Regions from separate parts of the Pseudoalteromonas sp. ECSMB14103 genome, predicted to be linked through region 1. Evidence: predicted binding sites of a transcription regulator. Region 1 holds the regulator's gene; the other holds the start of a gene.
What was found. The regulator MetJ, encoded in region 1, represses methionine synthesis genes. The targets are predictions, from matches to a motif close to TAGACGTCTAGACGTCTA.
Positions count from the first base shown of each region.

Region 2: the regulator MetJ is predicted to act here: its motif matches at 6,791-6,808, upstream of metK (methionine adenosyltransferase).

Region 1 covers NZ_JWGY01000001.1:54,289-66,595, reverse strand. The annotation lists gene metL (bifunctional aspartate kinase/homoserine dehydrogenase II) at 1-654, opposite strand, end outside; gene metB (cystathionine gamma-synthase) at 660-1,889, opposite strand; gene metJ (met regulon transcriptional regulator MetJ) at 2,089-2,409, shown strand; gene RF53_RS00255 (malic enzyme-like NAD(P)-binding protein) at 2,478-3,719, opposite strand; gene rpmE (50S ribosomal protein L31) at 4,340-4,555, opposite strand; gene priA (primosomal protein N') at 4,787-6,973, shown strand; gene RF53_RS00240 (SPOR domain-containing protein) at 6,994-7,521, shown strand; gene hslV (ATP-dependent protease subunit HslV) at 7,601-8,119, shown strand; gene hslU (HslU--HslV peptidase ATPase subunit) at 8,131-9,459, shown strand; gene RF53_RS00225 (gamma-butyrobetaine hydroxylase-like domain-containing protein) at 9,525-9,899, shown strand; gene RF53_RS00220 (methyl-accepting chemotaxis protein) at 9,923-11,803, opposite strand; gene RF53_RS00215 (MJ1255/VC2487 family glycosyltransferase) at 11,912-12,307, opposite strand, start outside.
Region 2 covers NZ_JWGY01000001.1:493,919-506,225, reverse strand. The annotation lists gene RF53_RS02285 (putative Ig domain-containing protein) at 1-901, opposite strand, end outside; gene RF53_RS02280 (GNAT family N-acetyltransferase) at 1,080-1,490, opposite strand; gene RF53_RS02275 (GNAT family N-acetyltransferase) at 1,508-1,963, opposite strand; gene RF53_RS02270 (NRAMP family divalent metal transporter) at 2,035-3,270, opposite strand; gene hpf (ribosome hibernation-promoting factor, HPF/YfiA family) at 3,413-3,769, opposite strand; gene ppnP (pyrimidine/purine nucleoside phosphorylase) at 3,950-4,264, opposite strand; gene tkt (transketolase) at 4,613-6,604, opposite strand; gene metK (methionine adenosyltransferase) at 6,910-8,061, shown strand; gene RF53_RS02245 (hypothetical protein) at 8,225-8,773, shown strand; gene RF53_RS02240 (5-formyltetrahydrofolate cyclo-ligase) at 8,794-9,390, shown strand; gene rpiA (ribose-5-phosphate isomerase RpiA) at 9,444-10,097, shown strand; gene serA (phosphoglycerate dehydrogenase) at 10,107-11,336, shown strand; gene RF53_RS02225 (hypothetical protein) at 11,413-12,307, opposite strand, start outside.

The sequences.
Region 1 (12,307 bases):
TTGTGTATCAGTCCAAATACACACCTGCTTAGCATGGCAATAATTAGCGAGTAAGGTTGCACTATAGTCACTCCCATTACGGCCAAGTGTAACCGTATCACCCAACGTACTTGATGCAATAAAGCCTGTAACAACATTAATGCAGCCTGGGGTTATAAACTTCGCACATTGCTGCGCATTTTGGGTATGTAACAATTGCCCATTATTTAATGTAAAAAGTGTTCGAGCATCAAGGTCACAAGCATTAATATTTAATTGCGTAAGGTAAAGCGCCAATAAGCGTGCAGACCATACCTCACCATGAGCAAGCAAGGGAGCCTCTTTCAAGCCTTGGTTTTTTATCAATTCACTAATCGCTGTTAGTTCACTATGCAAACGCGTTAAAGCAGTTCGCTTAAGATCTGCATGAAGTAACTGTGTGATTAAATCAGTTTGATGATTATTTAATTGCAGCAATATATCAGCAACGACATGCGTATCTTGTTGCTGATAGCTTTGCCATAACTTTACTAAAGTATCGGTTGTTTTTCCCGCCGCAGATACAACAACACAATCGCCCGGCTGAGTATGCTCTAAAATAATACTCGCAACCCGCTCATACCGCTGAGCCGAACTAAGGCTTGAACCACCAAATTTATGTACTGTTTGTGTCATATTGTTCACCAAAGCGCTGGATGAGCGGCACTTAATTTAATGTCACCGCCTGCTCCTTTGTTTAAATTTGCTTTACTGCCTGGCTTTACAAGCTGAAACACGCGCTCTAAATCAGCTAATAAGTCGTTTATATCTTCTATACCTACTGAAACTCGAATAAGTGTATCGCCCACCCCCGCTTCAAGACGAGCTTTAGGCTCCATGCCAGCATGGGTCATGGTTGCAGGATGGCATATTAGGCTCTCTACTCCGCCCAAAGACTCTGCCAAGCTAAAGTCACGTAAGCTGGTTAAAAACGCCGCAGCATCGTTTACGTCTCCTTTAATATCAAAACTCACCATGCCACCAAAGCCTAGTTGCTGCGCTTTGGCTAATTCATGCTGTGGGTGTGATTCAAGACCTGGGTAATAAACTTGGCGAACAAATTCCGACTTTTCTAGGTATTTAGCAATCGCTAATGCGTTTTCTTGATGCTGCTTTAAACGCACATTTAGTGTTCGCAACCCGCGCAATGTTAAATAACTATCAAATGGCGCACCTGTAATACCTATATTATTTGCCCACCATGCCAGTTCATCGCCCAGCTCTTGTGAAGCAGCAATCACCGCACCGCCCACTACATCTGAATGACCATTGATGTACTTGGTGGTGGAATGTACAACTATATCAACACCAAATTTAATAGGGTTTTGTAATGCTGGTGATAAAAATGTGTTATCGGCGGCGACTAAAGCACCGCACTGTTTAGCAACATCGGTTATTGCTTTAATATCAGTTAAGCGTAGTAATGGGTTACTTGGTGTTTCTATCCAAATTAGCTTAGGTTTAATTGCTAAAATTTTATCTAAACTTTGTGCTTGTGTTAAATCTAAAACTTCTAGCTTGAGCAAACCGCGCTTTTGCAGTGAAGTAAATAAACGATAGCTTCCGCCGTAACAATCATGTGGGATCACTAACGTATCGTCATGATTCAGGATTTGCGTAGCCAAATGAACGGCAGACATACCCGTAGCAGTAATAATACCGCGTGCGCCGCCTTCAAGCTCAGCCAAGGTTTCGGCTAAAATATCACGATTGGGGTTACCACTTCGCCCGTAATCGTATTGACGCTTTGTATCAAAGTCGGCAAACGAATAGGTGGTTGATAAGTAAATAGGTGCGACAACTGCGCCATGATGTTTGTCTGCTTCAACACCACTTCTTACTGCAATGGTTGCTTTATTTTTTTCGCTCATATTCGTCACCTATTTAATTTGGATGTTTAGACGTCTAAAAGAGTAATTTATCTTATTAAAGATGTCAAAACATTTAAAGCTCCAGATGGCTAAACAACTAGTATTTGACTATCTTTTTTAAATCGATAGAATTTCACGCATATTCATATGCATTGTAGTGCATATGAGCAATTATTAATCTGAGGCGACGATACATCTTATGGCTAAATGGAATGGTGAGTATATTCACCCATACGCAGAACACGGGAAAAAATCAGAACAAGTAAAAAAAATTACCGTTTCAATCCCACTAAATGTATTAAAGGTATTAACGGACGAACGCACGCGTCGTCAAATTAATAACTTACGTCATGCAACAAATAGTGAATTACTTTGTGAAGCATTTTTACATGCATTTACCGGTCAACCTTTGCCTAACGACGACGACTTACGTAAAGACAACGCCGAAAAAGTGCCTGAAGAAGTGAAAAAAATAATGCAAGAAATGGGGCTAGAAGTGCCTGTTTTAAACGAAGACTAAACGTAATTTAGACACAAAAAAACCTCAATTAATTGAGGTTTTTTTGTATCTAAATTACGACTTAGTCGTTATTCCATATAGTTTTCTGGTAAATCAATTTGTGCAACACCTGACTCTACAGCAGCTATTGCAACCGCTTTTGCAATGCGTGGTAATAAACGAGGATCCATTGGTTTTGGAATAATATACTTATCACCAAACTCCAGCTTATCAACACCCGCAGCCGTCAGTACTTCAGCAGGTACAGGCTCTTTGGCAATACTTCTTATCGCTTCTACAGCTGCAATTTTCATTTCATCATTTATTGCACTGGCGCGTACATCAAGAGCACCGCGGAATATAAACGGAAAACACAGTACATTATTAACTTGGTTAGGGTAATCTGATCGACCCGTTGCCATAATTAGATCGTTTCGAGCAGAATGAGCCAGTGCAGGATCAATTTCTGGATCTGGGTTTGAACAAGCAAACACAACTGGTTTTTCTGCCATTAATTTTAAATCATCGGCAGCTAATAGATTAGGCCCCGATACACCAACAAATACATCTGCATCTTCAATAACATCTTGCAACGTGCGCTTGTCTGTATTGTTAGCAAAAAGTTTTTTGTATTCATTTAAGTCATCACGACGAGTATGAATAACACCTTTACGGTCAAGCATATAAATGTGCTCGCGCAAAGCACCACACTTAATTAACAGCTCCATACAAGCAACCGCAGCAGCACCAGCACCCAAACACACAATAGTCGCATTTTCGATAGACTTGCCTTGCACCTCAAGCGCGTTCAACATACCCGCAGCAGTTACAATGGCAGTACCGTGCTGATCATCATGAAATATCGGGATACTGCAGCGCTCAATCAATGCTTTTTCTATTTCAAAACACTCTGGCGCCTTAATATCTTCAAGGTTAATTCCGCCAAACGTGTCGGCAATATTAGCAACTGTATTAATAAAGTCTTCAGTAGTGCGGTGTTTCACTTCGATATCAATAGAATCAAGGCCAGCAAATCGCTTAAACAGTAACGCCTTACCTTCCATTACAGGTTTTGAAGCAAGTGGGCCTAAATTACCTAAGCCTAAAATTGCAGTACCATTAGTGATAACCGCAACCATATTCCCTTTACCTGTGTATTTATAAGCGTTTGCAGGATCTGCAGCGATTTCACGTACGGGTTCTGCAACTCCTGGGCTATATGCTAATGCGAGATCTTTTACCGTTTCAGCAGGCTTTGTTAGTTCAATGCTAATTTTTCCTGGAACGGGATGCGAATGATAGTGTAGTGCTTGTTCACGAAAGTCTGACATAACGCGATTGTATCCTGCAATTAAAGTAAAAGTGAGAGGTGAAGTTTAGGCTACGATACCCTTATTATTTTTAAATTCCAAGCAATATCAGGTCTATCCTGTTATATGCTAGTTCGATTAATTTTAAGAGGTTTTTCAATAACTTTTGTAAATTATATCGACACTTTATAAATAAAAATTCATCCAATAACGGATTCTAAAGGCACATTTGTTCTTTCATTATTTTTTATAAAATATCTTAATAAAGTACTATAAAAATAAGCAAAAATAGACTTATTCACATACTTTAAAAACATATAACTTCACGTTAGCTACATTTAACTACTTAGTTAAAAAATGAACTAATTAAAAATATAGAGAATAATTTGCGGTTTGTCTGTAAAGGTTTATGCATATTCAGAATAAGAACAGGAAATAGTTATGCATAGCAGAGAAATATGAAAATCGAGCAATAAGCTAAATAATTTGTTATTTAGTTGTCCTATATTAAAAAACATTGACACCGTTCGTGTAAAACTTAATTTTTTAAATCGAAACGTTATTACTATTAAATTGGTATAACTAAATTAAAAGCATAAAAAAAGCACCCTAAGGTGCTTAATTTAACAAGACAGCAAAAATTACTTCTTGCTACCAAGTGCACCGAAACGCTTGTTGAAACGATCAACACGTCCGCCAGTGTCTAAAACTTTTTGCTTACCAGTGTAAAAAGGGTGACACGCTGAACATACGTCAAGGTGAATGTCTTTACATAAAGTAGAGCTTGTTTCGAATTTATTGCCGCATGAACAAGTTGCAGAAATTACTTCGTACTTAGGGTGAATACCTTCTTTCATAGAAACCTCTAGTTAAGGCCGCATCGCTCTCCAAACCCGAAGTCTGGCACCATACGTCGTTAAAACAAATTTGTTGGTCGCGGATTTTATCCAACTACCATCAAACACACAAGCTATTATTAACTGTTTTGCTAAAAAAGTAGGCAGACACTCAAGCAAGCAATATTTGCTAGTAGGTTTTTAACGTTATTTTTAGTACATTACATCATTAATTTTATGAGTTGAGTTGCTATGTGTTTTGCTGAAGTCGCTATAAAAGTCCCCTTACCGCGCACCTTTGATTATAAAGTAGATAAGCAACTCGATGGCATGACATCACCACTAAAACCGGGTATGCGTGTGTTGGTGCCTTTTGGTAACCAAAAAAAAGTCGCCGTTGTTTTAGCTATTAAAAGCAAAACCGACGTCCCCGAAAACAAAATAAAATCCATCATCGAAGTAATTGATGACGCGCCTATTTTATCATCTGAGCACATTGCGCTTTTGAGTTTTACATCTCGCTATTACTGCTACCCACTCGGCGAAACAATTCATATAGCGCTACCAAGCGCGCTGCGCCAAGGTGAGTCACCGGATAAAACCAGTATCAATATGGTTATGCTGACAGAAAAAGGATCAAAGCTTCCGTCACTCAAAGCAAAAACTCAACTTAACTTATTAAAGCAACTTGCACAGTCAGGTAAATCATCATTAACCGAGCTTAAAGCACTCGGCTTTAGTAAAAAAACTATCGATAGCCTTATTGCAAAAGCGCTTGTTACACAAACCATAGAACATGATAATCAGTGGCAAAGTACTGCACCAACAGTGGGTAGTAAGCCTACACTGAATAAAGAGCAAGCCGTAGCTTGCACTGCAATTAATCAAAGTAAAGGCTTTAACACGTTTTTATTAGAAGGGGTTACCGGTAGTGGGAAAACCGAAGTCTATCTTCAATGTCTTGAAGAAGTATTAAAGCGAGGTGAGCAAGCCTTAGTGCTTGTCCCCGAAATAGGCCTTACCCCTCAAACGGTAAACCGTTTTCGTCGCCGCTTTCCAGATACACCCATCATGTTATGGCACTCTGCACTTACCGATAACGAACGCCTACAAACATGGCGCTTTTGCGAAAAAGGGAGTTGCGCTATTGTAATAGGTACGCGCTCAAGTATTTTTTTACCCTTTTTAAAGCTCGGTATGATTGTAGTTGACGAGGAACATGACTCATCATTTAAACAACAAGATACCCTTCGTTACCATGCTCGAGATTTAGCAGCTTATCGGGCATTCCAGCATAAAATCCCACTTATACTCGGCAGTGCTACTCCAGCGCTCGAAACCTTGCATAAAGCCATTAATAATAAGTACCAACTATTAAGCCTGACTGAGCGCGCTCAAACCTCAACCGATAACCAATTTAAATTACTCGACATGAAAGGCCAGCCCGATCAGGCGGGTATTGCTCACGCAAGCCTTGCTACTATGCGCCAACATTTGAATCGTGGTAAACAGGTTATGGTATTTTTAAATCGTCGTGGTTTTTCACCTACACTTATTTGCCATGAATGTGGTTGGTTAAGTGAATGTAACCGTTGCAGTACTAGTGCCACGTTCCATAAAGCGATTGGTCAAATGATTTGCCACCATTGTGGCGACCAACATCAAGTACCTCATCAATGCCCTGATTGCGGGAGCACGCAAATATTCCCTAATGGCAAAGGGACTGAACAAATAGAAGAGTTTTTAACAAACGAGTTTCCTGATACGCCAGTAACCCGTATTGATCGCGATTCAACTCGTCGTAAAGGCAGTTTAGAAAAAGCCCTAGACGAAATTAATTTAGGTGGAGCGCGCATATTAGTAGGTACGCAAATGCTTGCAAAAGGTCATCACTTTGCTGATGTAAGCCTTGTCATAATTTTAGACGTAGACAGCGGCCTATATTCCTGCGATTTCAGAGCAACGGAACATTTAGCGCAGTTAGTGACTCAAGTAGCAGGACGTGCTGGTCGCTCAGGAGAGCCTGGCCAGGTGTTATTACAAACACATTTCCCAGAACATCCTCTTTTACAAGATTTGGTCAATAATGGTTACCAAGATTTTGCACGCTTTGCGTTAAGCGAGCGTGATGACGCCGACTTACCTCCCATCACAAATATGGCTATAGTCCGCGCACAAGGGCTAAGTATTAAACTAGTCGTCGACTTTTTGACAGATTTGGTTCCAGTTAACGGGGTATCTGGTATACAATTGCTCGGTCCGATCCCTGCCCCATTAGAAAGAATTGCGGGTATGTATCGGTTTCAATTGCACATTCAAGCGCAAGATCGCCGCATATTACATCAGTATCTTGCGCAAATGGTTGATTATTTAAGCACCAGTAAACTTGCACAAAAAGTTCGCTGGAGTTTAGATGTAGACCCTATAGATATGATTTAGGTTAAGGCCAAAATAACGCTATGGCACAGCACGATTACATTAATAAAAAACCAAAAAATAGAAAAAACACCAAAAAAGAACCTGCTAAAAAGCCATTCCCTTATCTTTTGGTAATTGTTGCAGCTTTGCTTGTGGGCGGTTTTGCCTATGGATTATGGTTTATTAAAAATAATGCCGACCCCGAGCTTGTTGAAAAACAAACTAACCCAGCCGAAAAAGAAAAAATAGAAGTGGTCGTTCCTCGTGCGCCTGAATTTATAAAAGAAATCAGAAACCATGAAGTGCAAGTAGAAGTAAAAGAAATTGAACAAAAAGGTCCTTATGTTATGCAATGCGGCTCGTTCAGGACTCATGAACAGGCTGAATCGTTAAAAGCTAAAATAGCCTTTGCTGGTCTTATATCTGAAATAAGAGAAACCAAAGGCGAAACAGGTATTTGGTATAAAGTACGTTTAGGGCCTTATAAAACGAAGCGCCAAGCAGAAAGTGATAAAAATAAACTCAAGCGTGTCAAAGTCGTCGGCTGCGGAATTTGGGGCTGGACTTGAAAATAAACCATTCACCCATATAACCTCATCATAATCGTTTTTAACGAGTTGCCCCTGCAACTCGATGATGAGGAATAACATGACCACTATTGTAAGTGTACGCCGCGACAACAAAGTTGTAATTGGTGGCGACGGCCAAGTTTCATTGGGTAATACCGTAATGAAGGGTAACGCCCGTAAAGTTCGACGCCTTTATAATGGCAAAGTAATCGCAGGTTTTGCCGGCGGTACTGCTGATGCCTTCACCCTGTTCGAACGTTTTGAAAGCAAACTAGAAATGCATCAAGGTAATCTCACCAAAGCTGCTGTCGAAATGGCGAAAGATTGGCGTAGTGACCGTGCACTCAGAAAGTTAGAAGCCCTTTTAGCTGTAGCCGATGAAACTGCCTCTTTAATTATCACCGGTAACGGCGACGTCGTTCAGCCAGAAAATGACTTAATTGCCATTGGTAGTGGTGGTAACTTTGCCCAATCGGCGGCAACCGCGTTATTAGAAAACACCGATTTAAGCGCTCGTGAAATAGTAGAAAAAAGCCTAACTATTGCAGGTGATATCTGCGTATTTACTAACAACTTCCAAACTATTGAAGAATTATAATAGGAACCGCTATGTCTGCTATGACCCCAAGAGAAATTGTTCACGAGTTAGATCAACATATTATTGGCCAAGCTAACGCAAAAAAAGCCGTTGCTATTGCACTTCGTAATCGCTGGCGCCGTATGCAATTAAACGATGATTTACGTGCAGAAGTAACGCCAAAAAATATTTTAATGATTGGTCCTACAGGTGTTGGTAAAACGGAAATTGCGCGCCGCTTAGCCAAACTTGCTAATGCCCCTTTTATTAAAGTAGAAGCAACCAAGTTCACCGAAGTGGGTTATGTTGGTAAGGAAGTTGAAACCATCATTCGCGACTTAGTTGAAGTGTCTATTAAAATGACACGTGAACAACAAACTAAAAAGTTTAAACACCGCGCAGAAGAAGCGGCCGAAGATCGTATTTTAGATGCACTTTTACCACCTGTTAAAGATCAATACGGTGAAACTCAGCGTGATGAAAACTCATCAACACGCCAAACATTCCGTAAAAAGCTTCGCGAAGGTCAACTAGACGATAAAGAAATTGAAATCGATTTAGCACAAGTACAACCAAACGTAGAAATTATGGCGCCTCCTGGTATGGAAGAAATGACCAACCAGCTACAGGGCATGTTTCAAAACATGGGTGGCGATAAGCGCACTAAGCGCAAGCTCAAAATTAAGGAAGCCTTTAAGTTACTAACCGAAGAAGAAGCGGGCAAATTAGTAAACCCAGAAGAGCTAAAAGAGCAGGCTATATTTGCTGTAGAGCAAAATGGTATTGTGTTTATCGATGAAATAGACAAAATTTGTAAGCGCGGAGATTCATCGGGTCCAGATGTTAGTCGGGAAGGTGTACAGCGCGATTTACTTCCGCTTATTGAAGGTTCAACAGTAAACACTAAGCACGGTATGGTTAAAACTGACCACATGCTATTTATTGCCTCTGGTGCATTCCAAATGGCTAAACCATCAGACATGATCCCTGAACTACAAGGTCGCTTACCTATTCGCGTTGAGCTTGAAGCTCTTACTGCAAACGACTTCAAACGTATACTTACAGAGCCTCATGCATCACTCACAGAGCAACAGCGCGAGCTACTTAAAACAGAGCAAGTTGATGTTCAGTACAGTGATGACGCTATTGAGCGTATTGCAAAAGCGGCATGGCAAGTTAACGAGAAAACCGAAAATATTGGTGCTCGTCGTCTTCATACCGTGATGGAAAAGCTAATGGAAGAGATTTCATACGATGCGTCTGAGCAAGCTGGGTCGTCGGTAGTTATTGATGCGGCTTATGTTGAAAAACATTTAGGTGCACTAGTTGAAGATGAAGATTTAAGCCGCTTTATTCTTTAATTGGTACTATAAGTAGTTATACTAAAAGCCTCCATATTGGGGGCTTTTTTAATGGGATACAAAACATGAAACACGTAACAAAAGTGCATTATCATAGCGTGAGCAAAAATTTAGATGTTTACTTTGACGATGATAGTAAAGCCGTATTTAGTTGTGAATTTTTACGTGTTCACTCTCCATCAGCAGAAGTACAAGGCCATGGCTCTGCCCCTATGAAGCTGGTTTTAAACAAGCAATCAGTCGGGATAAAAAAAATAGTCCCGGTTGGGCTTTACGCATTGCGCCTAGATTTTGACGATGGCCATAATAGCGGGTTATTTAGCTGGAACTATTTTGCTAAGCTGCAAGAACAGCAGACTCAGTTATGGAATGAGTATTTAGAACGTGTGAGCGAAAACACAAAAAACAAAGACAGTGTGCCAATAAAGTTTATTCCTTAAACTTTATTGGCTCTTTAATAAATTTAGACTTTAAATTTATCTATCGCAGCATATAGTACGCGACCTTGCTCAGATACCTCTTCACTAGTTTGCGCGTTACGCGATGCATGCTCTGATGCATCTTGTGCTATGTCTCTAATACGTACCACGTTTTTATTAACCTCTGATGCAACTTGGCTTTGCTCATCAATAGCAACGGCAATTTGTGTACTCATCTCCATAATGGTTTGTACATCTTCAGTAATAGCACCCAACAACTCGCCCGCTTTAATTGCCTGGGATGCACTTTCATCACCTTGTGAGCGACATTGGTGCATAATGCTTACAACTTCCTGAGTACGTTGCTGCAGGGTATTAATAATCCCTTCTATTTCACTAGTAGACTCTTGCGTACGCTGGGCTAATGAGCGCACTTCATCAGCAACCACCGCAAAGCCGCGACCTTGCTCGCCAGCACGAGCAGCTTCAATTGCAGCATTAAGCGCAAGTAAGTTAGTTTGTTCAGCAATACCACGAATAACATCAAGCACCGAGCCAATCGTTTCACCGTCTTTTTCTAATTGAGACACTACATCAGATGCACTGCCTAAAGATCCAGACAATTCTCTGATATGGTTAACGGTTGATTCAACTTCGCTACGGCCTTGTTGAGCACTCAAGTTTGTAGACTCCGCTTTTTTAGCAGCCGCTTCAGTGTTGTGCGAAATATCCTGAATAGTCGCTTGCATTTCTGTTGCTGCGGTAGCAACCATGTCAGCTTCGTGTAATTGCTCTTGCATACCTGAGCTTGTGGCTGCTGTGCTCTCAGATAAATGATCTGTTGCTACATTGAGAGTATTTAGTGCGCCATTAACCTCATAAATCAGGTTTTTAAAGTCACCTATTAAACTGTTAAAGTCAGTCGTCATGATAGTGATTTCATCTTTACCTGTTTGCTCTATCATTACGCTTAAGTCGTTATTGCGCCTAATGTCATTTATGCTGTGATAAACGCGTTCAATAGGCACAATAATAGAATGGCTAGTAAAATAGACCAATACTAAAACAATAACGCCTGCAATAACGAAAATAGTAATTGCCAAAAACTGTGCCTCACTTACGCTGTTTTTAACATGAGTTACTGTTTCCTCAACAATTTGGCTAACAACAGTGTCACTTTTTGACACGCTTTCTCGCATTTTACCAAGAGCTCCTGACTCTAAGTTTACTCCTAATTCAACTTGGGCTTTTACCAGCGCCTGAAAAGAACTTTGATAAGTAGCAATTAAACTATTGAGTTGTGATTTGGTGTTTGAGTCTATTGTTGAACGAGAAAGGCTTTGTTCAAGCTTAGTAATTGTGTCGTCAAAACGGGGGAGATACTTGATATCTAAACGCAGCATAAAATCCTTTTCAGCACGTCTTAATTGCAACATAAGTACTAGCAACTCATCGCTTTGCTGCTCGTTAAGTAAGGTTTCTACTTTATGCACTGCACTTCTTAGGTCACCATAAAGAGCGTCTTTTGGATTTAAGCCTATTTTTCTTTGAAAAGAGACTACGTTATTAAAATCGCTATTATATTTAGCAACTAAGCTTTTTAATTGCGCTGCTTTTTGAGTATCAATATTTAAACTAGACATTAAAGCCTGTAATTCAGCTAACTTTGTATCCAGGACTGCATACTCTTTTTCGAACGACTCTAAAGAGCTCTCTGTTTTGTAAAACAAAAAGTTTTTTTCATGCTTTCTTAACTCTAATTGCTGAATATTCAGCTCTTTCGCTAGCTGTATAGTCTGATTTAATTTAAGATTTTCCTTTGCCTCAAAAATAGTTACACATAATAGAATAACCATTGCTAAACCAACTACCAAAGCATTAAGTTGCAATCGCCTCTTAATCGTTAAATTTTCTAAAAAACTCATTTCAAACACCTTTGGTTAATATGCAACCTTATTATAGACTAATGTCCTAATCTGCTTTTATTTTTTTTAGCTTTTTGCAAACTGGTCATACCTGAAAAATGTATGGCATTACAAATTAACACTGCCCCATAAACCTCTGTGTAGTAATTGAGTTTTATGCCACTGTTTTTGTAATAACCAATCTACAAGTGGTTCAGGGTCGCTAGGGTAATTAATTTGCCTGTTTTGAGGTGCATTATTCCAGTCATCTAATGCTTGTGGATTTAAGTAATTCATTACATGAGCCACTCCCATAGTGAGTAATGTTTGTGCATTTTCACTTTGTTCAAACTGGCCATCTAACGGCTTTAGTAATAACTTTTTACCCAACTTTAATGCCTCACTGGCAAGTTCAAACCCGGCATTACCAATCACGCCGCTTGTATTGGCTAAATCATTTAAAAAGTCAGATCTTGAAGGCGAACGTAAATGTATATTACCCACCGATCTATTTTGCGCATCGGG
Region 2 (12,307 bases), 440 kb from region 1:
CTATTTGCTCTTCATTTAAGCCTACAGCCATCTCAGCAAAGCCAGAAGCGTCACTGATAATAGACATGCGTTCAGTAATGTATATATCTTGGATAGAAAATGTAACAATCCCATTTTCATCAGAGACCGAATCAGCTAGGATTTCATTACCATTCGTCAAAAAAGCATCTGCATTTGGAATTACATCTTCAGTGTAGTAATTTTTTATAACCGCTGAAATACCTTGAAAGAATTGCTCATCAAGTATGAATGAAGCTCTTACAGGTAATACTCCATCTTCTTGTCCATCTCTCACTTCAACTGTTAAGTTATACTCAGTTGTCTCTGAAGCTCTGGCTTGATAAGTAATTAGACCGTTTTGATCTATTTCCATTCCTTCAATTTCAGGGGAAACTGAAAACGAGAAGTCACCATTTTCTATATTATCGTCAGGATCAGTCAAAACTAATTGAAAACTAAAATCATCCCCACTTTTAACTGTTTGATTTGGTATGAGGGATAATACAGGGGTATCATTAACCGGAGTAACGACTACTTCAAATGATTGAATTACATTATCATTTTCCCCGTCATTAACGGCAACAACTACTTCACCTGAGCTTAATACTCCTTCGGTAGGAAGCCATTCAATTAAGCCTGTTTCAGATATAGACATACCCTCTGGGAATGAACTGAGTGTAAACGTCAAATCATCTCCATCATCTTGAACTTCAACTAAATAAGTATAAGTATTGTCTTCGATAGCAGAGGTTACCGCTTCAGATGTTATTAGAGGCGCATTATTTACAATAGCAACTTCATTATTAGTCGCTTTCTCATTTGAATCTGAAGAGCCACATGCGGTTAAAATAGTTACAAGAGGTAAAACAAGTAGGGATTTGAGTTTAAATTGATGTTCCATTATATTTCCTTATATTTATCAACGGCAAAGATATTAATCATAAAAAAACATTAAAACAACCTTTATTTAACAAGTAGATATGGAAAAATGAGATCTTTGTAAATAAGTTTAGCAACTTAAAAGCATTGAAAGAAAAGGTTAAAGGTGATTTCTCTATCTACGAAATTTTTTATACTATTTAAAAAAACTTACACATTCCAAACCCTAAACTATCGCCATCACGTTTTATATAACCATAATGTGTATAAAAGCTTTCTTTACCGTGAGCACTTAATAAACCTACTGTAGCGCCATTAGAACAAGTGTTGGTTAAGTAGTTTTCAATGTGGGTCATAACTAAATGACCAATGCCTTGTTTTTGATAGCTTGGCGCAACAATTATATCTTGAATATAAAAATACATTGCGCCATCACCAATCACTCTCCCAGTGCCTATTAACTTATCAGTGTCGTATACAGTGACCCAAAAAAGTGAGTTTTCGATGCTTGCTTTTAATGTTTTATAGTCAGGGTTTTGCCACTTTACTTGTTTACGTAAATTAGCGAATTCATCCAGTGCTGGAGCTTTAAGTTCAACTTTATAAGCCATAATATCCTCTACTCACTTTAAAGGAATTTACTCATAAACAAGCTATACGGGTCTAACTCATAATTACCAAACGGTTCGCACTCTTTAAAACCAAATTGGACGTAAAGCTTTTGTGCGGGTAAAAATGCCTTAGCAGTGCCGGTTTCTAAGCTAAGTTTTTTATACCCTCGCAGTGTTGCTTGCTCAATAATATGCGTGAGTAACTTAGCCGCTATGCCTTGGCGTAAATAGCTACTTGAGGTGCGCATTGATTTAATTTCGCCATGCGCTGTATTTAGCGCTTTTAATGCGCCGACACCCGCTAAGTTATTATCAATCCATAAGCTATAAAAGGTTATGTCGGGCTGAGTGAGTTTAGTTACATCAAGTGCATGTATGCTCTCTATGGGGGAGTGTTTTAGCATATCGTTATGATGCGCTTGTAGTAGCTTTATAACGTGAGGGTTTGAAAGCTCGCCTGTTCTAATATCCATTTATGCCTCGTTTAATCCTTGAATTTAATGCTTTAGGGCTTAAATTAAAACCCTAAAGTAAGTGGCTATATTTAGGTTGCTAGCTTCCACGCCACAAACGCAACAGCAAAACCAACTAAATACACTAAGCCTAACCACGTCAAGCTGTGCAATAGTACGCTGTGTTTAATGGCGGGCTCTGAGCGAACTAGGCTAAAGTTAAGCCATGCAAAAACGGGGGTGGTTACAAAAGCAAGTGTCATGGCAAAGGTAAGCATGGGGCCAAGAGCTGATTTAAAAAATAAAATAACGGCCATGCCAGCTAGTGCTTGCAGTACAAGCCAAATATTTAAGCTGTGTTTTGATTGCTTAAAACCAAGTAATTTGTGTGACTCGTTAAGTGTACGTGCGTAGCCGTCAAGCACGGTAAGTGTAGTGCCAAACATACATAAAAAAGCAATAGCTGATACCAGCGGCCTTGCCCACTCGCCAATAGTCAGTGCGTACATATCAATAAGCTGTTTAGCAAAGGCAACACCGCCAAGTTCTATATTACTGCTTTGCCCATATTGCACCAGCACACCTAAGCTGAAAAATACCAATGCTAAGCAGGCTGTTAGCCAATAGCCTACGTTAAAATCAAACAAGCCTTGGTTTTTAGTGACCGTTTGCTGAGTTTGTTTTTCTTTGAGCCATAGCGAGCTGAGGGCCGATATTTCTATTGGTGCCGGCATCCAGCCCATTAACGCGACCATAAAGCTGAGCATAGCCAGTTCGTAAGGTGACGGGCCAATATAGTCAGCTGGCGCCATTGGGCCGTTACTAAATGCGATAACTAGCGCAATAACAGTAGCGAGCGTTAAGAGCCCCATTATGCCTTTAGCAACGCTATCAAGCGCTTTAAAGTGACCTAACAATAATATTGCTAAGCAAACACAGAGCAATATCCAACATAGCAGGGTTACCTCTATCACTACAGGCAGTGCGTAATGCAGTAAGCTGGCGGTAAGTAGTAATACCCCTGCGGTATTAACAACTGCTGCCAGTATGTTCAAGCCAATAAAACTATAAAAATACACCGGGCCTTTGTTTTTATAGCCTTCTACTAAACTGTTTTTAGTGGCTAAGGTGTATTCCATACCAAAGCGAAAAAACGGATATTTTAATACGTTAACAGCCAGTATTAACCAAAATAGTTGCCAGCCAAATAGCGCGCCAGCCTGAGTAGATGCAACTAAGTGAGACCCGCCAATTGCTGCAGTTGCCATTAAAATACCAGGGCCTAGTGCGCCTAAGTGAGATTTCCAAGAAGTGTGTGTTTGCTGCATTAATTTCTCAAATTATGTGTGTTATTCACTCTGGTTATTAATTTTCACAATTAATAACACCGAAGGCTGCATAACTTACCTAAATTAAAGGCAATAAAAAAGAGCCATAAGGCTCTTTTTTATAGTACTTTGGGACTAAATATTATTTTAGTTCCATCTCTTGGATGATTTCGTGCGCTATTTCTGGCGTTGTACTTACAGGCTTTTCGTGTAAATTTGCTTTTATTTGCCCTTTTCGATGTTTTAGTGCTGCATCGAGTTTTTTAGCTGCGCTTGCAATAGCTGGGTACATTACTTCGTTTTCCCCTTTTACTGATATTCGCGCACCTTCGTAATTAGTGCTAATTTCGGCTTGGATTTTATGATGCTCTTTAGACAAGATCATATCGAGAGAAATAAGTGATGGAAAGTGGCTCTCAATTTTAGAAAATTTTTCGTTGATGTGCTCTCTAATAGAGTCAGTAACTTCAACATGGTGACCAGAAAGATTAATTTTCATAGGGTATCCTTTTATTTGTTACCTCATAAATAGTATTGGGGGCTATTTAGATTAACACAAGGAAAAAAGAGAGATATTTGAGGTTTATTTGCGGTTTTTGGTGATTTAAATCATGTGTTGCGCAAAGTTTATGCAAAGCCCATAAACCATGGGCTTTCAGACGTCTAGCTGTGCTAGCTATTAATCTGTGTACGAGCAACAGTAGTCGGCAAAATCACTTACTTTTACTTTAAAGCTTACGTTAGCGTCTACATTAAATGACTCGCCCGCGTTAAATGTTTTCCACTCGCTTGCCCCTGGTAATAAAATATCCCACTGGCCACCTAAAAGCTCCATGAGTTCTTTTTTACTGGTATCGAATACAAACTCACCCGGCTGCATAAAGCCTAATGTTTTGGTAGTTCCATCGCTAAATACAACCGTACGGCTTGACACTTTTCCGTCAAAATACACGTTGGCCTTTTTAACTACGCTTACATTTTCAAACTGAGACATTTTAGCTCCTGCTATTAATTTAAAGATCTTTATTTATAAATTTTATCGCACTACCTTGCCTGATAGCTTACTTTCTTGCAAGAAAAGCAGTAACGCTTAATGCCAATTCGCAATAATACTTAATCATTTTTAGGGGCTAAAAGTGTCGCTATCTGCGTTAAAAAATCCTCATTTAGAACAACTAAATAACGAATTTTTTGCCTAGCTATCAACACGTTTATCTATCCTCAAAATAGATCACTTAATTAAGCGGATTGGTATAAGATGAAGTTGTTTCATATATGGGCATAAAAAAACCCGCACATTGGCGGGTTTTTTAAGTTACTTAACTTATTTAATCAAAAACGATTAAAAAAGTGCGTTTGCTTTACTTACAATGTTTTCAACCGTAAAGCCAAAGTGCTCAAACAACTCGTTAGCTGGTGCAGACTCACCAAAGGTAGTCATACCGACTACGGCGCCATTTAGGCCTACATACTTGTACCAATAATCAGCAATACCTGCCTCTACCGCTACGCGACGAGAAACGCTTGCTGGTAATACGCTTTCTTTGTACTCAGGCGATTGATCTTCGAATGCATCAGTACATGGCATAGATACAACACGTACCTTTTTACCTTGGCTGCGTAATTCAGTAGCTGAATCTTGTGCTAATTGCACCTCAGAACCGGTTGCAATAATAATTAGCTCTGGGTTGCCGTCACAGCTAAGGATGTAACCACCCTTTTTGACGTCGCTTAGCTGTTGTGCGTCACGCGGCTGTTGCTCAAGACCTTGGCGTGTGAATATTAACGATGTAGGACCGTCTTTACGTTCAATAGCTTGTTGCCATGCAATTGCTGACTCAACTTGGTCACACGGGCGCCAGTTATAAAGGTTAGGCGTTAAACGCATGCTGGCAATTTGCTCTACTGGTTGGTGAGTTGGACCATCTTCACCTAAACCAATTGAATCGTGCGTGTATACAAAAATGCTTGGTTGCTTCATTAATGCAGCCATACGAACCGCATTCCGTGCATATTCCATAAACATTAAGAACGTTGCACCGTAAGGAATAAAGCCTTTATGAAGTGCAATGCCGTTCATAATTGCCGACATACCAAACTCACGCACACCGTAGTAAACGTAGTTACCACTTGCATCGTCCGCTGTTAGGCCTTTAGAGCCTTCCCAAATTGTTAAGTTTGAACCTGCTAAATCGGCAGAGCCACCCATAAATTCTGGTAATAATGGACCAAATGCATTTAATGCATTTTGTGACGCTTTACGAGATGCTGGATTTGCCGGGTTTGCTTGTAACTGCTCAATATACGCTTGTGACTTTTCAGCCCAGTCGGCAGGTAAATCTGAATTTGTACGGCGTTTGTACTCAGCTGCAAGCTCTGGGAATGCTTTTGCATAGGCTGCAAACTTTTCGTCCCAGCTTGATTCAAGTTCTTGGCCTTTAGCTTTTCCATCCCACTGTGCGTAAATGTCTTCAGGGATTTCAAATGCATCGCCCGTCCAACCTAAAAACTCACGCGATGCTTTAATTTCGTCATCGCCAAGTGGTGCACCGTGACAGTCGTGGCTACCCGATTTATTAGGTGAACCGTAACCAATAATTGTTTTACAACAAATTAGTGTTGGTTTATCAGTCACGCTTTTTGCTTCGCTAATTGCAGCACTTACTGCATCGCTATCGTGGCCATCAACGTCACTAATTACGTGCCAGCCGTACGCTTTAAAACGTGCAGGTGTGTCATCGCTAAACCAGCCTTCAACTTCACCATCGATTGAAATACCGTTGTCATCCCAAAAAGCAACCAGCTTGCCAAGGCCTAATGTGCCGGCAAGCGAACAGGCTTCATGCGAAATGCCTTCCATTAAACAACCGTCGCCCATGAATGCATAGGTATGGTGATCAACAATGTCGTGACCTTCACGGTTAAATTGTGCCGCAAGCGCTTTTTCAGCAATTGCCATGCCTACCGCATTTGTGATCCCTTGGCCTAATGGGCCCGTAGTGGTCTCGATACCTGGCGCATAACCATATTCTGGGTGGCCTGGTGTTTTAGAGTGCATTTGACGGAAGTTTTTAATTTCGTCCAACGGTAAATCATAACCACTTAAGTGCAATAAAGAATAGATAAGCATTGAACCGTGGCCGTTTGACAGTATAAATCGATCTCGGTCTGCCCACTCTGGATTTGATGGATTATGTTTTAGATAATCGCGCCATAATACTTCTGCGATATCAGCCATGCCCATAGGGGCTCCAGGGTGACCAGATTTGGCCTTTTGTACTGCGTCCATTGACAAGACGCGAATAGCATTTGCAAGTTCTTTGCGAGATGGCATGAATTCTCCTACCTTATATATGTATTTGCGCGGGTATTTATGTGTTCGTTTATGTACTCAAGTTACAAGAGCACTTTTATTGCGACCATTCTTACTTATTGTGGGGGCTGTGTGCAATTAAAAACCCTATAAAAATGAGGTATTATGAATATTTTTTAAGACCATAATGTCATAACTAATTTAATTTAGACGTCTAGGCGTAAAAACACTATGCAAGGTGTTTCGTTTTAGATAAAATACGCCCCTTAATTTTTTAGCGCTAATACCGACGTTTGTGAAGCGCAATATTTGTGAGCATAATTACAATGGCAAAACATTTATTTACTTCTGAATCTGTTTCTGAAGGTCATCCGGATAAAATCGCCGACCAAATCTCTGATGCGGTTCTTGATGCTATCCTAGAGCAAGACTCTCATGCCCGCGTTGCGTGCGAAACATACGTGAAAACAGGTATGGTTATGGTTGGTGGTGAAATCACTACTAGCGCATGGGTTGATATAGAAGAGATTACGCGTAAAACAGTACGTGAAATTGGCTACACTCACTCAGATATGGGTTTTGATGCTGACTCGTGTGCAATTTTGAACACCATTGGTAAACAGTCTCCAGACATTAACCAAGGTGTTGACCGTACTAGCCCAGAAGAACAAGGCGCTGGCGACCAAGGTTTAATGTTTGGTTACGCATGTAACGAAACTGAAGTGTTAATGCCTGCACCTATCACGTATTCTCACCGTTTAGTTCAACGTCAAGCACAAGTACGTAAAAGCGGCGAGCTTAACTGGTTACGCCCAGATGCAAAATCTCAAGTTACTTTTGCATACGAAAACGGTAAGCCAGTAGGTATTGATGCGGTTGTTCTGTCAACTCAGCACAGCGAAGACATCTCTCAAAACGATTTAGTAGAAGCTGTGATGGAAACCATCATCAAGCCAGTACTTCCTGCTGAACTAATCACTAGCGCAACTAAGTTTTTTATTAACCCAACAGGCCGATTTGTAATTGGTGGTCCAATGGGTGACTGTGGTTTAACAGGTCGTAAAATCATTGTTGATACATACGGTGGTATGGCACGTCACGGTGGTGGTGCTTTCTCTGGTAAAGATCCATCAAAAGTTGACCGCTCAGCTGCATATGCTGCACGTTACGTGGCTAAAAACGTAGTGGCTGCTGGCCTTGCTGATAAGTGTGAATTACAAGTATCTTACGCAATTGGTGTTGCAGAGCCAACCTCTATTAGTGTTGAAACGTTTGGTACTGGTAAATTAGAAGAAGCACGTTTAATCGAATTAATTCGTGAACATTTTGACCTACGCCCTTACGGCTTAATTCAAATGCTTGATTTAGAGCGCCCTATCTACCTTCCTACTGCAGCTTACGGCCACTTTGGCCGTGACGAATTCCCATGGGAACGCACAGATAAAGCTGAAGCACTTCGCGCAGCAGCGGGTCTTTAAGACTAAAGCAAAAAAACGGCCCTTTTAAGGGCCTTTTTTATAGCTAGCAATTATGTAACGCAACGCTAATTCATAGTTTAAAAAATAACTATTAATTGGTCCTCGAACTTTTTTATACTTTAGGTATATACTCATTTAATTATAAAGCTTTAGGGATATTTAAATGACCGATAACTTTCGCGTTATGTTTGCTGGACTCGCTGATAACGTTGACTCAAAAACAGCGTGTACAACACTGGCGGCAAAACTAAAAATCTCAGAAGAAAAAGTAGCCTTATTTTTTAAAGGTAAGCCTTTATTTGCGCCTAGCGATAAAAACAAAGCATTAAAACAAGCTAAGCTACTTGTCGGAATGGGCATTAAAAGTAAGCTTCAAGCTGTATCGACACATACTGAAAAAACCACTCAAACGGTAAGTGATAGCCAGCGAGATGAGCGTATTTTTGACGCATTAGACTACATAACCAGCAGTTTAATCAGGCTAGAAGAAAAACTCGAAGACCTTGAGCAGCGCTTACCTGAAAACCAAACAAAAAACCCTGAAGTAGATGAAGACGAATGGCAAGACGAAGAGCTATTACTGGACGAGGAGCTAATAACTCAGCCTAAAAAACGCAGTAATGCATTGCTTTATTCGTTAATAGCTACGGTTGTTACGTTGCTTATTATACTTGCGGTGTACTTGGCGTTTCCTGCTTTATTTGCTTTTTAATTAGTTGGTAAGTTTGAAAAATGAGCGATTCACGCGCCCAAATAAGAAAATCCATTCGCGAATTACGTAATAATTTGTCTAATGAACAGCAAAATTTAGCATCTCAATCTTTAAGTATGAATTTTATTCAATACTTAAAAACAGAAAAAACAGCTAAAAACCAACATATCGCCATTTATTTAAGTAACGACGGAGAGCTTGATACCTCCTTGTTAATTAAAGAATTATGGAACTTAAATCACGTTACTTACCTACCAGTAATACACCCATTTAATGGCGCCACTTTGCTGTTTCAGCGCTATGAGAAAAACTCACCCATGAAGGCAAATCGCTATGGTATCTTTGAACCTAAGCTAAATTGCAGTCAAATATGCCCTTTATCCGAGCTGGACTACTTACTTATGCCATTAGTTGCATTCGATAATCAAGGTAATCGCTTAGGAATGGGAGGTGGGTTTTACGATAGAACACTGGCTCGTTTACACGATGAAAACTGGCAAAAACCACGACTTATAGGCCTTGCACATGAGTGCCAAAAAGTTGATGTATTGCCAATAGAGTCTTGGGATGTACCGCTTAAAACCATAATAACACCGAACAAAAATTACTGCTGGTGATGTGATTATTCGCATACTTGCAGCACACGTTTGACATACATGAGCACAAAATAATGACACAAGACGAATTAAAAAAAGCAGCAGCATGGGCGGCACTCGAGTTTGTAAAAGAAAACACGATAGTAGGTGTAGGCACAGGCTCAACCGTTAATCACTTTATTGATGCCCTTGGCACAGTTAAAGACACTTTAGTAGGTGCTGTATCAAGCTCTGAAGCTTCTACAGCGCGTTTAAAAGAGCTCGGTATTGAAGTATTTGAGCTAAACGATACCGATGCACTCGATGTTTACATCGACGGCGCTGATGAAATTAACGCTCAAAATGAAATGATTAAAGGCGGTGGTGCTGCACTTACCCGTGAAAAAATTGTGGCTGCAGTTGCTAAGCAGTTTGTGTGTATTGTTGATGACACCAAACTAGTGGACACATTGGGGGAATTTCCGCTTCCAGTTGAAGTTATTCCAATGGCGCGCAGCTACGTAGCACGTGAGTTATTAAAGTTAGGCGGCGACCCAGTCTACCGCCAGGGTGTGGTTACCGATAACGGCAACGTTATTTTAGACGTATATAATTTAAAGATTACCAATGCTAAGCAACTTGAGACAGATATAAATCAAATTGTTGGCGTAGTTACCAATGGCCTATTTGCGATGCGTGGTGCTGATAAAGTAATTATCGGCACTAAAAATGGGCCTCAAATTAAATAGGATGAGGTTATGAGTAAGGTATCGTTAGCAAAAGACAAAATTAAAATTCTCTTGCTTGAAGGTGTGCACCAAAGCGCAGTTGAAACGCTAAAACGAAATGGTTACAGCAATATAGACTACGTTAAAACATCGCTACCTGAAGACGAGCTTAAAGAACGTATTAAAGACGCTCACTTTGTAGGTCTGCGTTCTCGTACTCATATTAACGAAGCTGTTTTAGATGCTGCAGAAAAGCTGATTGCCATTGGTTGTTTTTGTATTGGCACAAACCAGGTTGACTTAAGTAACGCTCGCCAGCGTGGTATTGCTGTATTTAATGCGCCATTTTCAAATACACGCTCTGTTGCAGAGCTAGTACTTGGTGAAATACTGCTTTTACTTCGCGGTATACCTGAGCGAAATGCTGCAGCTCACCGTGGTGAGTGGCTAAAAACAGCAACGGGTTCATTTGAAGCACGTGGTAAAACGTTGGGTATTATTGGCTATGGCCACATTGGTACTCAGCTAGGTATTATGGCTGAAAACATTGGTATGAACGTCGAGTTTTACGACATTGAAGATAAGCTAACACTGGGTAATGCAAAACAAGTGCATAACTTGACTCAGCTACTTCAGCGCTCTGATGTAATTAGTTTGCATGTGCCAGAAACACCACAAACCAAAAACTTAATCGGTTCGGCAGAGCTTGCGGTAATGAAACAAGGCGCTATTTTAATTAACGCCTCTCGCGGCACCGTTGTTGATATTGATGCCCTTGCAGAATCACTTAGCGAGAAAAAGCTAAGTGGTGCAGCAATTGACGTGTTCCCTGTTGAACCTAAATCTAACGATGAAGAGTTTGTATCGCCACTACGCGACTTCGATAACGTTATTTTAACGCCGCATATTGGTGGTTCAACTCAAGAAGCTCAAGAAAATATTGGTATTGAAGTGGCAGGTAAATTGGCTAAATACTCAGATAACGGCTCTACAATTACCGCCGTTAACTTCCCTGAGGTATCACTGCCAGAGCTTGCTAACCGTAGTCGCTTATTGCATGTTCACCACAACCGCCCTGGTGTATTAACGCAAATTAACCAAGCGTTTGCGCAGCACGGTATCAATATAGCGGCTCAGTACTTACAAACTGATGAAGCAATTGGTTATGTGGTTATTGACGTTGATACCGACCACTCTGAAGTAGCGCTTAAAGAGCTAAGTGCAGTTGAAGGAACAATTAGAGCGCGTATTCTTCACTAAACATTATCTATAATAAAAGCCGCATTTGATTAAACAAGTGCGGCTTTTTAAATTATGATTTAACGACTTATAGTGATTAGTCGCCTTTAACTTCTAAATTTATAAACTTAACCAGTTCCTCTGGCTTACCAGATAGCATCATTAATTGCTGGTTAACTTCCATCATAGTTTGGCCTTCAGGCAATTTTGCTGAAACAGTTAACGAATTTAAACCGCTGGCAAAGCTGGTTAACGCATTCGCTATTTCTTCAGTCACAGGCGCTTGCTCTAACTGCTGGGCTAACATTGCTTGCATTTGCTCAATAGTCATACCTTGCTTTGAAAGCTCACTTTCTAATAACTCTTTAAGTTTACCTTGGTTATTTATAACAAAGCTTGCGTTACGGGGTTCAAGCTTGCTCATTGCTTGCATCATACGTGTTTGTTGTTGCAGTTGCTGCTCATAAGTTAGAGGGGTATCACCCGCTTGCTTTTGTTCTTTGCTCATCGCAAGCGACGTATCCATGAGCGGTTTAGAATTAGCTAGCCCTAAGTCCATATTAAAACTGACCACATCTTGAGCATTGAGCTTTACAACCATATCGCTTTCACCCGACTCTTCATTATAATCAAGAGATGAATGCAGATTGTAACTTGCTGATGCTAATATGGCATTTGTGTCAGCAGGCAGTGTGGCAATAAAGTCTTTACTGAGCGTCAGATTTTTTACATCAAGCGATGTATGCGGCGAAATTTTATCGGTTTCGTAGCCTTTAACTTCAATACTTTGAACGTTGGCTACACTCTCGCCCTCAGGGCTTATTACTTCCATACTTGTAATTTCAACACTTTTTGAAATTACACTTGCAGATAAGCCAGCATATTTAAATGTTGCACCCGTTTGCTCACTCACCATGGCCAGCTGCTTGTCTACTTCAGCACGAACCTCTTGGGTTGCAACATAGTTAGCGTAGCTAACGCCGCCAACACCT